One region of the Paraburkholderia sp. FT54 genome, then DNA from elsewhere that is predicted to be linked to it. Evidence: riboswitches for the same ligand, from Rfam matches in the RefSeq annotation. Region 1 holds a riboswitch; the other holds the start of a gene.
What was found. A riboswitch is a leader RNA that binds a small molecule or an ion and turns the genes downstream of it on or off. The one in region 1 is predicted to bind glycine.

Region 1 (7,640 bases):
TTGCACCAAGGGCATCGGCATCTGGGACTGGGCGTCGACGGATCACGGCGTCGAGCCCGACGTGGTGATGGCCTGCGCGGGCGACATCGCGACCATGGAGGCGCTCGCCGCCGTACAGATTCTGAAGGAGCAGTTCGCCGACCTGAAGATCCGCTTTGTCAATGTGGTCGACCTGTTCCGCCTGATGCCCGAGCATGCGCATCCGCACGGCCTGTCCAGCCGCGATTTCGATTCGTTGTTCACCACGACCAAGCCGGTGATTTTCAACTTCCACTCGTATGCGTCGCTGGTTCACAAGCTGACCTATAACCGCACGAATCACGACAACCTGCATGTGCATGGCTATCACGAGAAGGGCAACATCAATACGCCGCTCGAATTGGCGATAATCAACCAGGTCGACCGGTTTTCGCTGGCGATCGACGTGATCGATCGCGTGCCGAAGCTGCGCGGCGTCGGCGACCATGCGAAGGAATGGCTGCGTGGCCAGATCATCGAGCATCTGGCGTATGCGCATGCCGAGGGCATCGACAAGGAAGAAATCCGCAACTGGACGTGGAAAGGCTGAGCGAGGCATGGCCATGCACACTGAAGACCGCGCTGAAGATCGAACGATTCTGGTGTTGAACAGCGGTTCGTCGTCGCTGAAGTTCGGGCTGTTCAGGCATGCGGGCGATGACGAATCCCTGTTGCTGGAAGGCAGCGCCGAAGGCATCGCGCGCGACGACGGCAGCCTGCGGATCAAGGCGCCCGATGGCCGCGTGCTGGTGCAGCAGGAGCGCGTGCTCGAATCGCAGACCGATGCGTTGCAAAAGCTCGCGCAGGTGCTCACGCAACAGCACCATGCGCGGCCTTCGGCGGTGGGGCATCGGGTGGTGCATGGCGGACCGCATCTGCGCACGCATCAGCGCATTACCGCCGACGTGCGCCGTCAATTGCAGGATGCCGTGCATTTTGCGCCGCTGCATATTCCGCCGGCGCTCGCGTTGATCGACGAGGCGCAGAAGATTTTCGGCGACGCGCCGCATTTCGCCTGTTTCGATACAGCGTTTCACGCCACCTTACCTCCACGTGCGGCGCACCTCGCGTTGCCGCGCCGTTATGCGCAAGCCGGCGTGATGCGCTACGGCTTTCACGGGCTGTCGTACGAATCGCTGGTGACGCGGCTTGGCGCGGACCTGCCGGCGCGCGCGGTGTTCGCGCATCTCGGCAACGGTTCGAGCGTGTGCGCGCTGCGCGAGGGCAAATCGATCGATACGTCGATGGGGTTGACGCCGACCGGTGGCGTGCCGATGGGCACGCGCAGCGGCGACCTCGACCCGGGCGTGCTGCTGTATCTGATGCGCGTGGAAAAGCTCGATGCCGGCGCATTGGAGACACTGCTGAATCGCCAGAGCGGTCTCGCCGGCTACGCGGATGGCGAAAGCGATATGCAAGCGCTGGAAAAACGCGCTGCGGCGGGCGATGCGGATGCGTCGCTGGCACTCGATGCGTTCACGACCGCCGTGCGCAAGACCATCGGCGGTTATGCGGCGTTGCTCGGTGGAATCGATTTGCTGGTGTTTACCGGCGGCATCGGCGAGCACAGCCAGGAGATTCGCAAACGCGTATGCGACGGGCTCGCTTTCATGGGTCTAACGGAAAACGATCCGGCGGGCAAGGTGAGGACGATTCACACTGAAGAGGAGAAGCAGATTGCGCGGCATTGCCGTGCGCTGTTGCGGCAAACGCAGACGCAGATGCGCTGACCTTCATTTAGCCTTGACGACGGTGCGGTCCGATACGCCTGTCACGCCGAAGAGACGTGTCACGTCTTCGAGCGCCGCGGCGCGTTGCTGATCGCGTTGCAACTCGCCGCGCAAGGTGATGCGGCCGCGCGAGACGTGCACTTTTACGGCGTGTTCGGGGACTGCTGCGTCCCAGGCGAGACGCTGCGTCGCCTCCGCGGCGATCTGCGCATCGCTCAGGCGTGCGTTGCCTGCTTTCGGTTTTGCGGCATCGGCGTGTGGCATGGAGTCCTCCACGGAAGTGATACGTATGGGGAGAACACTAGCAGAAGTGGCGAATTTTGCATTCGACGGCGGCAGCGGTGACGTCACGCTGCCGCCGCTCGCAAAACCCGGTCAGCAAGCGCTACTGGATCGCGCCCGCCAACACCTGCGCCGTCGCAGCCGACAACGTCCAGCCCAGATGCCCATGCCCGGTGTTGTAGAAGACGCCGAGCCGTTTCCCCCGGCCCACCCTGGGCAACATGCTCGGCAGCATCGGCCGCAAGCCGGCCCACGGAATCACGCGTGAGGTCGACACCTCGGGAAAATAGCGCCGCGTCCAGTCCACCAGCGGCGCGATGCGATCTGAACGGATATCGCGGTTGAAGCCGTTGATCTCGGCCGTGCCCGCCACGCGAAAACGATCCACGCCCAGCCGGCTCGTGACGATCTTCGCGCTGTCGTCGAGCAGGCTTACCCACGGCGCGCGCTGCTGGCTGAGTTCGTCGTCGAGACAGACCGTGATCGAATAGCCTTTGACGGGGTAGATGTTCACGTGGTCGCCCAGCATCGCCGCGAAGTCGCGGCTCTTCACGCCCGCGCACACGACGATCCGCTCGAACGCGAAGCGTTGCGACTCGCCTTCGAGATCGACCATCAACGTAAAGCGGCCCTCGGCGGGCTGCTCGATCGAGGTGATCTGCGCGTCGTAGTGAAACTCGACACCATGCCGCACACACGCCTGAGCGAGCCCGCGTGTGAACTTGTGAATGTCGCCAGTCGAATCGGACGGCGTGAAAAAGCCGCCGTAAAAATCGCCGTGCAGCGTGGGCTCGATGCCATGCAGCTCGCTCGCCGTCACCGGGTTGCGGTCGAGCCCGCCTTCGCGCAGCAGTTCGTTCACCTTGCTCGCGGCGTCGAATTCCTTGCGGGTCTTGTAGATGTGCAGAATGCCGCGCCGCTCCAGGTCGAAGTCGATGCCTTCGGCACTGGCGATCGAAAACAGATGCTCGCGCGCGGCAATCGCGAGCCGCACGGTCTCGACCGTATTCGCCCGGTAGTGCGGAATCTGCCGCAGGAATTCGCCCATCCACGAGTACTTGTGCCAGGTGGGCATGGGATTGAGCAGCAGCGGAGCGTCGCGCGTGAGCATCCAGCGCAGGCCCTTCATGACGGTGGCGGCGCTGTTCCAGACTTCGGCATTGCTGGCGGACAACTGGCCGCCGTTGGCAAAGGAAGTCTCCATCGCCGCATAGCGATGGCGCTCGAAGACGGTGACGTGATGGCCGCGCTGCGCGAGGGCGTGAGCAGTCGTGACGCCGGTAATGCCGGCGCCGATAATGGCGATTCGTGACATGACATGGTCCAGAGTAGTTGAGCATCACCGGTGTCGATTTCGTGTCGAAACCGGCGTCGATGCCCCATCTGTCCATGTACCTGAGAGTTTCTTCCCTGCGGCAGCCTGACCCGATGCGAGCCGTGTGCGGGGAATCCCCTTCGGTGGGCGCACAGGGTCTTGCCCATGCGCCGCTCTCCAGATGTTCCTGCCGCGCGGTCCTTTTGCCTGAGAGTTTCCGGGGCGGTTGCTCCGTCGGCGTCGTCACGTACGTCTGACGATCTCTCCCGCGCTGCATTGCAGAACGGCTCGACAATACCGTTCAAAGATTTTTACCGCAAGTGTTTCCTGCGCTGCACTGCACTGCGCAAGCGGTGCTTTGCAGTGGCGCGCCCGAACAGCCGCCGCAAGCTCTTCACCATGGGCCTCGTGCTCGCCGGACTCGCGGTACGCATCGCGCTCGACTCGCACCGTTGAGTTTTTCGAGGCGCGCTATCCGCCGCGCGCCGCACCCGAGCCTCTGAACACCCAGCCGTTGAACAGCGCCCCGCATAGCATCAACGCGCTGGTGATGAGAAACACCGCCTGCATGCCGAAATGCGCGCCCGCAAAGCCGCCCGCGAGCGGCCCCGCCACCTGTCCCGCGTAGTTCGCAGAGGTCGCATAGCCGAGAATGTAGCCGGCGGAGCGGTCGGGCACGCTATGCCGGATCACGCTCGTGATCGACGGCAACAGCCCGGCCAGTGCGAGTCCCATCAGAAAGCGCAGCACCACCAGTTGCCAGCCGCTCGTGACGAACGCCTGTGGCACCAGCAAGGCCGCGCACACGGCGAGGCACGCCACAATCACCTTGGGCGTGCCAATCCGGTCGGCCAGACGCCCGACACGCGAGGCCGCCAGCACGCTGCCGAGCGCCGAGGCCGACATCACGAAGCCCGACACCAGCGTGACGTGCCTTGCGTCGTGCACGAGTTGGCTGACATACACGGTGATGATCGGCTCGATCGACATGTTGGCGAACATCAGCAAGCCGGCGGTGAACAGCATCGCCAGCACGGGCCGCCGGTCGGGCACGCTGGCCCAGCCGGTAGGCGCATCCGTCTCGTGCGGTTGGCCGCGCGTGCGCTCGACCGGTTGCTCCTTGACGAGCAGCGTGGTCGCGATGAACGCGCAGAAGATCATCGCGCCCGCAATGAAAAACGTGTTGCGGATGCCGATCAGCGGCGGCAAGGCGCCGCCCACCAGCGGGCCGACGAGACTGCCCGCCATCACCCCCGAGGCCAGCGTGCCGAGTGCCCAGCCGGTGCGTGAGCGCGGCGTCTGCGTGGCGATCATCACGGTGGCGCCCGATGAATAGCCGCCGACCAGCCCCGCCAGAAAACGCAGCCCCACCAGTTGCCAGACATTCTGCGCGAGTCCGAGCAAGGACATCACGACGGCCATGCCAAGGCTCGCGCGAATCAGGATCAGCTTGCGTCCGTAACGGTCGGCCATGCGCCCCCACAGCGGCGAGACTAGCGCGGCGGCGAGGAACGTCGCGCCGAACGCGACGCCGGACCATTGCACGGCGGCCGCGTCCGTATCGACGCCGAGTTGTTTCACATAGAGCGGCAGGAAGGGCAGCAGCAGGGTCATCGCGACGATGGTCGTGAACGAGCCGAACAGGCAGACATAGAGATTGCGCTGCCAGTGCGGCGCGCCGTCGGTGGGAGGGGTCGAACTCATCGAGGCAGTTGGGTGCGGGGCGGACAGGGCTCGGGCCGCAAGCGCGGCGAAAAACCGATTGTGCCTGAGAGCGGGCAAGCGGGCCGGCAAAGCGGGCGGATCGCGGCCGATAGCGAGTGCATCGAGCCACGCACACAGGCAAGCAGACAGAGCGAGCCGACGCTGTCACGCGCCGCTCCGGCAGATGGCCAGCCGTGAACCCTGGTATGCTGACTACGCGCCATTGGCGCGCGCCCCGCGCGCCCGGCATTGCTCACCTCGAACACAAAGGCCTGTCCATGTCCGACTTTCCCATCGACAACCCGTTTCTCGAATCGCTCGGCGTGCGTTTGACGCAATGGCGCGACGGTTACGCCGAACTGCTCATGCCGATCGATGCGAGCAAGCTCAATCGCCAGGGCGTGCTGCAAGGCGGCGCGATCGCCACGCTGCTCGACGCGGCGGCAGGTTATGCCGGACTCTTTGCGGCAAGCGGCGAGCCGGCACGGCATGCCTTCACGCTGTCGCTGACCACCAACTATCTCGACAAGGGACTCGGCGAATCGGTCACCGCCAAGGGTTATCTGGAGCGCGCGGGCCGCTCGATTTTCTTCTCGCGCGGCGAGGCGTGGGTGGACGGCACGCTGCTGATCGCCAGCGCGCAGGGCACGTTCAAGTATTCACGAACGGCCTGACGTGTAGCAGCCGGTCCGCACGCTCGTCACAGCGCCTTGTACATGATGGTGGTCGCGTCGTACTCCTGGCTATGCGTGCCACGCGCGTAGCCCGGGATCACGCCGGCCGTCCGGTAACCCAGTCCGGTATAGAGCGGCTCGGCGTGGTCGCCGGTGCGGGTGTCGAGCGTAAGCAGGCTGCGCTGCAAGGCATGCGCACGACGTTCGAGTTCCGTCATCAGCGCCCGCGCGATGCCTTGCCGGCGCAAGCCCGGATGGACCAGCAGCTTGCGCACCTCGGCGCGATGCCGCTGATTGGGCATCGTGTCGTAGTCCAGTTGCACGGTGCCCGCAATCGCCTCGCCGCGGCGCGCAACCAATAGCACCAGCCCGCCTGCACGCAGCGAAGAAAGCACTTTGCCGCGCCAGAACGCTTCACTCTCGCCGACGCCACACGGCATGACAAAGCCGACGCTCGCGCCGTCGTGCACACAGGCACGCAGCAGGGCGCCGAGTTCGGGAAGATGACGCACGAGGTCGTCGGCGGAGAATGAGGTGATGGTGGTCGCGCTCATGCTGGCTCACACGATGAAGAGAATGTAGCGGGCCGCGCTGTGCGCGGGCGTCACGAAAGCGCTGGGCCCGAACAGTTGATAGCGCAGGCAGTCGCCGGGTTGCAGATCGTGGCTCTGGCCATCGACGGTGATCTGCAATTGCCCTTCGAGCAGAATCAGATGATGTTCGAGGCCGGGCCGCGGCGACGCGTCGTAAGCGATGCGCACACCCGCATCGAGTTCGCATTCCAGCGCCTCGCCGCTCAGCGCTTGCGCAGGCGGCGACACGGAGCGCCGCCGGAAGCCGACGCTCGTGTCAGTCCAGAACGGCTGGGCGTCGCGCGGCACGAGCGGCGCGAAGTCTTCCTCGACCATGTGCATGAGGCGCGACATCGGCAGGCCGTAGGCGACGCAGAGTTTGCCGAGCACGCTCGCCGTCGGGCTCACGGCGGCGTTTTCGAGGCGTGACAACGTTGCGCGGCTGACGCCGCTGAGTCTTGCGAGGTCGTCGAGCGACCAGTTGCGCTCGGCGCGCAGCGCCCGCAGACGTTGGGCGATGCGGCGGTCGATGGCGTTGTCGTCGGGGAGTGGGTTTTCCATATTCGGAAAATTATCTCGAATATGGAATTAGGTCAACAAGGAAAAAAACGCACGTCCATCCAACTCACGCCGGCGACTCTGCTTATTCGATTCGGGTCATGCGCAGGATCGGCGTGTCGCCACCGAGCGCGAGAACTCGCTCGATCAACGCGTCACTTACACTCGCGACCGGCGTGACTTCACGCGTGAGAATCCACAAGACAGGCAGCGCCCGCCCGGCTCGCGTCAGACGGCCTCGCGCGTCAAGCTGTAGCGGAGATTGGTACACCTGCGCGGCCTGGCCCGTTTATCATAGTGCCCACAAACCAGAAAGCACCGCCCGGCTGTGCAGCGGTAACGCACATCATCCACGAGACCTGGCGGCTCATGCCGCGACATCATTTATGAACTCCACTCCCGACGCTTCTTCCCGTCCTTCGATCCGCGCGTTGACCTTGCTTGAAGGACGCGTGCTCGGCGTGCTCGTCGAAAAGCAGCACACGGTGCCGGACAGCTATCCGCTCTCACTCAACGCATTGACCTTGGGCTGCAACCAGAAAACCGGCCGCGCGCCGGTGATGAACGCCACCGAAGCCGAGGTGCTGACCGCCCTCGACGGATTGAAGCGGTTGAGCCTCGTGATGGAAGGCAGCAGCAGCCGCGTGCCGCGCTTCGAGCACAATATGCATCGGGTGCTGGGGCTGCCGAGCCAGTCGGCGGCCTTGCTCACCACGTTGCTGCTGCGTGGCCCGCAAACCGCGGCTGAACTGCGCCTGAATAGCGCGCGTCTGCATGGTTTCGCCGA
Region 2 (7,640 bases), on a different replicon from region 1:
CGGACCTCGACGCGCTGCTGGCGCTCGATGAACTCGACTGCATCGTGATCGCCACGCCGAACGACACGCACTTCGACCTGGCGCGCCGCACGCTGGAAGCGGGCAAGCACGTGGTGGTCGACAAGCCGGTCACGCTGAACGCCGCCGACGCGCACACGCTCGCCAATATCGCGCTCGCCCGAAGCAAACTCTTCATACCGTTCCACAACCGTCGCTGGGACGGCGATTTTCTGACCGTGCGCGATCTGCTCGCGAGCGGTGAATTGGGACGGATCACGCAATACGAATCGCATTTCGACCGATTCCGGCCGGAAGTGCGGCAGCGTTGGCGCGAGGAAGCGTCGCGAGGCGGCGGCTTGCTGCTCGACCTCGGGCCGCATCTGGTCGACCAGGCGCTGGCATTGTTTGGAGCGCCGCAGACCGTGTCGGCCACGGTGCGCAAGCATCGCGACGACGCCGGTGCGCCGGACTACGTGCATATCCAGCTCGGCTACGCTGAGTTCGAAGTGGTGTTGCACGCCAGTGCGTTGACGGCGCTGGTCGCGCCACGCTTCACCATCCACGGCACGCGCGGCAGCTATATGAAATACGGGCTCGATACCCAGGAAGATCAGTTGAAGGCGGGCCTGCGTCCGGGCGACGACGGCTTCGGCGCGGGCAACGCCGCAGGTGCGCTGCGCGTGCTGGAAGGCGATAAGGAAGTCGAGCGCGAGTTGCCGACGCGCAATGGCGATTACTCCGGGTTCTATATCGCGGTGGCCGACGCCATCCAGAATGGAGTGAAATTCCCGGTGAGCGCACAGGACGCTGTCGACGTAATGACGGTTATCGAGCTTGCCGGCCGTAGTTCGGAAGAAGGCATCCGGTTGCCGTTCGAGCGGATTCGCTGACTGCTTTGCCTGCGCGTCGAAACGGTCTGTGTACCTAAAACGGCACTCGCCACCCGCGCCGCGCAGGTCAAAACCCTGACACGCCCGAAAGGAACATAACGTTACAAATAACGCCGCGCCTCCGGTCAGCGCGTTGCGGCTGTCATCCGTTCCTACCCGGGTAGCACCGCAAACGACAATGACTTCCGGAGAGTCCATGCCCCGTACTATCCGCGCGCTCGCCGCGTGCGCCCTGCTCAGTTCTCTCGCCGCCTGTGTGGTGGCACCTCAGCCCGCGCCGGCGCCTCGTCCCAATCCGCAACAGATCGCGGATCAGCGGCTGCGTCAGGTCGACGGCCGCATCGACAATCTCAGCCGCCGGATCGATAACCGCGTCAGTCAAGGCTACTACCCGCCTCCGCAAGGCGGCGCGCTGCACCATCGCCTCGACGTGATCCGTCACGAAGCACACGACATGGCCGCGCAGCACGGCGGCGGACTGTCCAGCGACGAACAGCGCCTGCTGAATCAGGAACTGGACAACGCGGCACACGCCATAGGCGAATAATCGCTCCAGGTCCGGTATCGAAGTAGCACGAGCGCGGCCATCACGTCCCGCGCTTTTTTTGACAGGCATGAAGGCGGCCCGTCAACGTCCGCGCCGCTCGCGGGCCTTTATTTGACAAGCCCCCGGCCCTCGCGTACATTCGCCGCACGCGTCGGGAGAGCGCGCTGGCCGCTGGAAACCGCAGGCCGCGCCGCCGAAGGGGCACACCCGCAAACTCTCAGGCAAAAGGACCGACCGCGTCGAAAAACCCGCGTCCAGGCAACATCAAGGCACCGGTTTTTCGCACTCTGGAGAGCGGCAGTAGCCGTCTGCATCGTTTAATCGAGCGGATTCTGGCAGGCTGCCCACCGAAGGGGCGCGCGTTTCACCGTGGCACGTCAACGTGACCCCGGCAGCGCAATCTCTCAGGTATCGAGGACAGAGGGGTCATGCAGAACCACGCTCGCAGCCGCAAGGCCGCGAGGCGTAGCGCCGCATGGCCTTTTTCGTTTCGCGAGATGCCCGAGGCCCCATGACCGAACTCAAACACACCCCGCTCAACGCCACCCATCGCGCGCTCAATGCCCGCATGGTCGATTTCGGCGGCTGGGACATGCCCGTCAACTACGGCTCGCAGATCGACGAACACCGCGCCGTGCGCACCGACGCCGGCATGTTCGACGTCTCGCACATGTGCGTCGTCGATTTCACCGGCGAGCGCGTGCGCGCCTTCTTCGAATACGCGCTGGCGAACAACGTCGCCAAACTGCAAACGCCTGGCCGCGCGTTGTACTCCTGCCTGCTGAACCCGAATGGCGGCGTGATCGACGACCTGATCGTCTATTACTTCGGTGAAGATCACTTCCGTGTGGTCGTGAACGCCGGCACCGCTGACAAAGACATCGCCTGGTTCGGCCAACTCAACGCCGAAGGCGGCTTCGGCCTGACCATCACGCCGCGCCGCGACTTCGCGATCGTCGCGGTGCAAGGTCCGAACGCACGCGAAAAAGTCTGGCAAACCGTGCCGGCCGCGCGCGCCGCCACTGAGGCTCTGAAGCCCTTCAACGCCGCCCGCATCGAAGGCACGCCGTTCGGCGAATTGACCGTCGCCCGCACCGGCTACACCGGCGAAGACGGCTTCGAAATCATCGTCCCGGCGGATCACGTCGAAGCGCTGTGGAACGCATTGCAAGCCCAAGGCGTGCGCCCGGCCGGTCTCGGCGCGCGCGACACGCTGCGCCTCGAAGCCGGCATGAACCTGTACGGCCAGGACATGGACGACAACGTCTCGCCGCTCGACGCCGGTCTCGCCTGGACGGTCGACCTGACCTCGCCGCGCGACTTCGTCGGCAAGGGCAAGCTGGAAGCGGACGGTTCGCAGGCCGCGTTCGTCGGCCTGATCCTGCTGAAGGAAAACGGCAAGGCGGCGGGCGTGCTGCGTGCTCATCAGAAAGTGGTCACGCCGCAGGGCGAAGGCGAAATCACCAGCGGCACGTTTTCCCCGACCATGCAGGAATCGATCGCCTTCGCGCGCGTGCCGAAGGGCGTGCAGCCGGGCGACACCGTTCACGTTCAGATTCGTGACAAAAACGTTCCTGCAAGCGTGGTAAAACTGCCGTTCGTGCGCAATGGCAAAGTGCTCGCGGTTTAAGCAAACCGGCGCGTGCGCAAACCTTCACGAGAAAACGCCGGGCCGCCCCAAGTTTTCTTGTTCCCTCTGAGACGGCCTGGCGCGAAGCGACAGGTTGGAGGGCCCTTTTTAGTTACTACCGAATCACACCGCATAGGAGCATCCGATGAGCATCCCGGCCGATCTGAAATACACCGAATCGCACGAATGGGTCCGCACCGAAGCGGACGGCACGCTGACGGTCGGCATCACCGACCACGCGCAGGAAGCGCTCGGCGATATCGTCTTCTTCGAAGTGCAGGAACTGGGCAAGACCGTCACGGCAGGCGACACCGTCGCTGTCATCGAGTCGGTAAAAGCCGCTTCGGATATTTACGCGCCGGTCTCGGGCGAGATCATCGAAGCCAACACCGCCGTGGCCGACACGCCTGATTCGGTCAACACCGCGCCGTACGAAAGCTGGCTCTTCAAGATCAAGCCGGCCGCGGACGCCACGCAAGACCGTCTGATCGACGCCGACGCGTACACCAAATCCATCGGCGCCTGAATTTACCTTTACGTTTAACCCGACAGGTGCGGTGTCCTTTTCGAACGGACAGCCGCACCGCCAGGAACACCCATGAAGCTCGAACACCCGGATCGTCTGATGAACCGCACTCCTCTCTCGCTCGCCGCGCTCGAAGTGCATGACGCCTTCGCTGAACGGCACATCGGCCCGGACACGGCCGACCAGCAAGCGATGCTCGAAGCTCTCGGCTTCGCGTCGCGCGCGGCGCTGATCGACGCCGTCATTCCGAAGACGATCCGCCGCGCCGAAACGCTGCCGCTCGGCCCCTTCACGCAACCGAAGAGCGAAGCGGAAGCGCTCGCCGCGCTGCGCGAACTCGCGGACAAGAACCAGGTGTTCCGCTCCTACATCGGGCAGGGCTATTACAACGCGCACACGCCGACGGTGATCCTGCGTAACGTGCTGGAAAATCCGGCGTGGTACACCGCGTACACGCCGTATCAGCCGGAAATCTCGCAAGGCCGTCTGGAAGCGCTGCTGAACTTCCAGCAGATGATCGTCGACCTGACGGGTCTGGCGATCTCGAATGCGTCGCTGCTCGACGAAGCCACGGCCGCGGCTGAGGCGATGACGCTGCTGCAACGCATCGGCAAGCCGAAGTCGAACGTGTTCTACGTGGCCGACGACGTGCTGCCGCAAACCATCGAAGTGGTAAAGACGCGCGCCACGCCGGTCGGCATCGAAGTGAAAGTGGGCCCGGCCGCGGAAGCGGCGAACGCGAATGCGTTCGGCGTGCTGCTGCAATATCCGGGCGTGAACGGCGACGTGCGCGACTATCGCGCGCTCACCGATGCGATCCATGCTGCGGGCGGCCACGTGGTGGTTGCCGCCGACCTGCTCGCGCTGACCGTGCTCACGCCGCCGGGCGAATGGGGCGCGGACGTGGCCGTCGGCAATACGCAGCGTTTCGGCGTGCCGGTTGGCTTCGGCGGCCCGCATGCTGCTTACCTCGCCGTGCGCGACGAATTCAAGCGCCAGATGCCGGGCCGCCTCGTCGGCGTGACCGTCGACGCGCAAGGCAACCCCGCGCTGCGTCTCGCGCTGCAAACGCGCGAACAGCATATCCGCCGCGAGAAGGCCACCTCGAACGTGTGTACCGCGCAAGCGCTGCTCGCGATCATGGCCAGCATGTACGCCGTCTATCACGGCCCGCACGGTCTGAAGACGATCGCGCTGCGCGTGAACCGCATCGCCGCGTTGCTGGCCGAAGGCGCGAAGCAACTTGGCTATAAGCTCGTCAACGAAACTTTCTTCGACACACTTACTTTCGACACCGGCGCGCGCACGCAAGCGCTGCTCGACGCCGCTACCGCCAAGCGCATCAATCTGCGTCGAGTAAGCGCCACGCAAGTGGGCCTGTCGATCGACGAAACCACGACACGCCACGATCTCGCCGATCTGCTCGCCGTGTTCGCGCAAGCGGCTTTCACCAGCGACGTGCCGCAAGTCGACGCACTCGACGCCAAGCTCGCGGCGTCGAACACCGCATCGGTGCCGGCCGCGCTCGAACGCACCAGCACGTACCTCACGCACCATGTGTTCAACCGTCATCATTCGGAAACGGAAATGCTGCGCTATCTGCGCAGCCTGTCCGACAAGGACCTCGCCCTCGACCGTTCGATGATCCCACTCGGCTCGTGCACGATGAAGCTGAACGCGACCTCGGAAATGCTGCCGGTCACGTGGCCTGAATTCGGCCAGATCCATCCGTTCGCGCCGGCTGAGCAAACCGTCGGCTACCGCGAAATGATCGATCAGCTCGAAGAGATGCTGGTCGCGGCCACTGGCTACGCGGCCGTGTCGCTGCAGCCGAACGCCGGCTCGCAAGGCGAATACGCCGGCCTGTTGATCATCCACGCGTATCACGCGTCGCGCGGTGAAGCGCATCGTAACGTCTGCCTGATTCCCGCTTCGGCACATGGCACGAATCCGGCGTCGGCGCAGATGGCCGGCATGCAGGTGGTCGTGGTGGCCTGCGACGCGCAAGGCAACGTCGATATCGAAGACCTGAAGAAGAAAGCCGATCAGCACGCCGACAAACTCGCGGCGATCATGATCACGTATCCGTCCACGCATGGCGTGTTCGAACAGAACGTGCGCGAAATCTGCGAGATCGTGCACGCGCACGGCGGCCAGGTGTATGTGGACGGCGCGAACATGAACGCGATGGTCGGCCTGACCGCGCCGGGCCAGTTCGGCGGCGACGTCTCGCACCTGAATCTGCACAAGACTTTCTGCATTCCGCACGGCGGCGGCGGACCGGGCGTCGGTCCGGTTGCGGTCGGCGCGCATCTCGCGCAGTTCCTGCCGAACCAGATCTCGTCGGGCTATGAACGCGCGCCGAACGGCATCGGCGCGGTGTCGGGCGCACCGTACGGCTCGGCCTCGATCCTGCCGATCTCGTGGATGTACATCGCTATGATGGGCGCTAAGAATCTCACCGCCGCGACCGAAACCGCGATTCTCAACGCGAACTACGTCGCCAGGAAACTCGCGCCGCACTATCCGGTGCTGTATTCGGGTCCGGGCGGACTGGTCGCGCACGAGTGTATTCTCGACCTGCGTCCGATCAAGGAAACCAGCGGCATCACCGTCGACGACGTCGCCAAGCGTCTCGCCGACTACGGCTTCCACGCGCCGACGATGAGCTTCCCGGTGCCGGGCACGCTGATGGTCGAGCCGACCGAATCGGAATCGAAGGAAGAGCTCGACCGTTTCATCCAGGCGATGATCGCGATCCGCGAGGAAATCCGCGCGGTGGAAGACGGCCGCTCGGATCGTGAAGACAATCCGTTGAAGCATGCGCCGCACACGGCGGCGGTGGTCATCGCGAACGACTGGAAGCATGCGTATGCGCGCGAAACGGCGGCGTATCCGCTGCCCACGCTGATCGCGAAGAAGTACTGGCCGCCGGTCGGCCGCGCGGACAACGTGTACGGCGACCGCAATCTGTTCTGCTCCTGCGTGCCGATCGCCGACTACGAGTAAGCTGGGTCGTTGCCAGACATCGCCCGTTGCCTCGAAAAGAGGCGGCTGGGCGGTGCGCGGTTCGGTCCTCGGTTCTCTGTCGCTCCTGGCCGCAAACGGCTAACATCACACACCGAATCAGCCTAACGAGGAGTTTCGCATGGCGCGAAAGGTGCGATTGATGCAAAGCCGGACCGAAGCAAGGCGAGCGCGGACGTGGCGGCAAGCCTGCACACTGCTGTTGGCTGGCGCAGCCGTGCTGCTGCCGCTGCGGCAAGCGCAGGCTGCAATGAATTTTTGTGCGGCGCCCGCACTGCAAACCAGCGAACGCACTAACGCCGATCCCGGCGTGAAAGCGCTGGTGAGCAATGTCCAGGCCCATCTGAACGACCAGCCGCATGCGCTGGCGAAACTGCATACCGAAGGCACGCTGCCGCACGAAGGCATTTACGACCAGAGCGTCGAAGCGGAGAAAGATCTTGATCTGCTGCGCGACGCCGCGCTCGCCTGGCGCGCCACCAGCGACGACCGTTATCTGAAACTGGTCGATCGGCTGCTTTATGCCTGGGTCACGACCTATCAACCGAGCTTCAATCCCATCGACGAAACCCACTTCGAGGGACTGATTCTCGCGTACGACATGACGGCAAGCGCGTTGCCGGTGAAAACGCGCAATGCGTCGATGGCGTTCCTGACGAAACTCGCGAACGGCTACATCGGGCAAATCGACGCGCAGCCACGGCCGCTCAAAGGCACGTTCAGGAACAACTGGCAGAGCCATCGGATCAAACTGATTGCCATGGCTGCGTTCACGCTGGACAACCGCAAGATGATCAATGCGGCCCAGCGTCTGTTCGTCGAGCATATCGGCGACAACATCGAGCCGGATGGTTCGACGATCGATTTCAGCGAACGCGACGCCTTGCATTACGTCACCTACGATCTGCAACCGCTCGTGACCGCCGCGCTCTCCGCGCGCCGCCATAACCGTAACTGGCTGCCTGAGAAGGGCGCGGACGGCGCCTCGCTGGAAGCCGCGCTCAACTGGCTGGCGCCGTA

Region 2: linked by a shared signal. The riboswitch ahead of gcvT (glycine cleavage system aminomethyltransferase GcvT) and the one ahead of RI103_RS26295 (D-amino acid dehydrogenase) in region 1 are both predicted to bind glycine.

Annotation. Positions count from the first base shown of each region.
Region 1 covers NZ_CP134196.1:1,501,649-1,509,288, forward strand. Annotated here, with positions in the region: gene RI103_RS26280 (phosphoketolase family protein) at 1-568, shown strand, start outside; gene RI103_RS26285 (acetate/propionate family kinase) at 582-1,748, shown strand; gene RI103_RS26290 (BON domain-containing protein) at 1,752-2,012, opposite strand; gene RI103_RS26295 (D-amino acid dehydrogenase) at 2,134-3,345, opposite strand; glycine riboswitch at 3,531-3,624, opposite strand; gene RI103_RS26300 (MFS transporter) at 3,817-5,049, opposite strand; gene RI103_RS26305 (PaaI family thioesterase) at 5,328-5,723, shown strand; gene RI103_RS26310 (GNAT family N-acetyltransferase) at 5,750-6,277, opposite strand; gene RI103_RS26315 (XRE family transcriptional regulator) at 6,284-6,856, opposite strand; gene RI103_RS26320 (hypothetical protein) at 6,939-7,124, opposite strand; gene RI103_RS26325 (YceH family protein) at 7,240-7,640, shown strand, end outside.
Region 2 covers NZ_CP134195.1:76,884-84,523, reverse strand. Annotated here, with positions in the region: gene RI103_RS00345 (oxidoreductase) at 1-890, shown strand, start outside; gene RI103_RS00340 (hypothetical protein) at 1,087-1,437, shown strand; glycine riboswitch at 1,580-1,681, shown strand; glycine riboswitch at 1,715-1,868, shown strand; gene gcvT (glycine cleavage system aminomethyltransferase GcvT) at 1,949-3,067, shown strand; gene gcvH (glycine cleavage system protein GcvH) at 3,213-3,593, shown strand; gene gcvP (aminomethyl-transferring glycine dehydrogenase) at 3,666-6,602, shown strand; gene RI103_RS00320 (alginate lyase family protein) at 6,742-7,640, shown strand, end outside.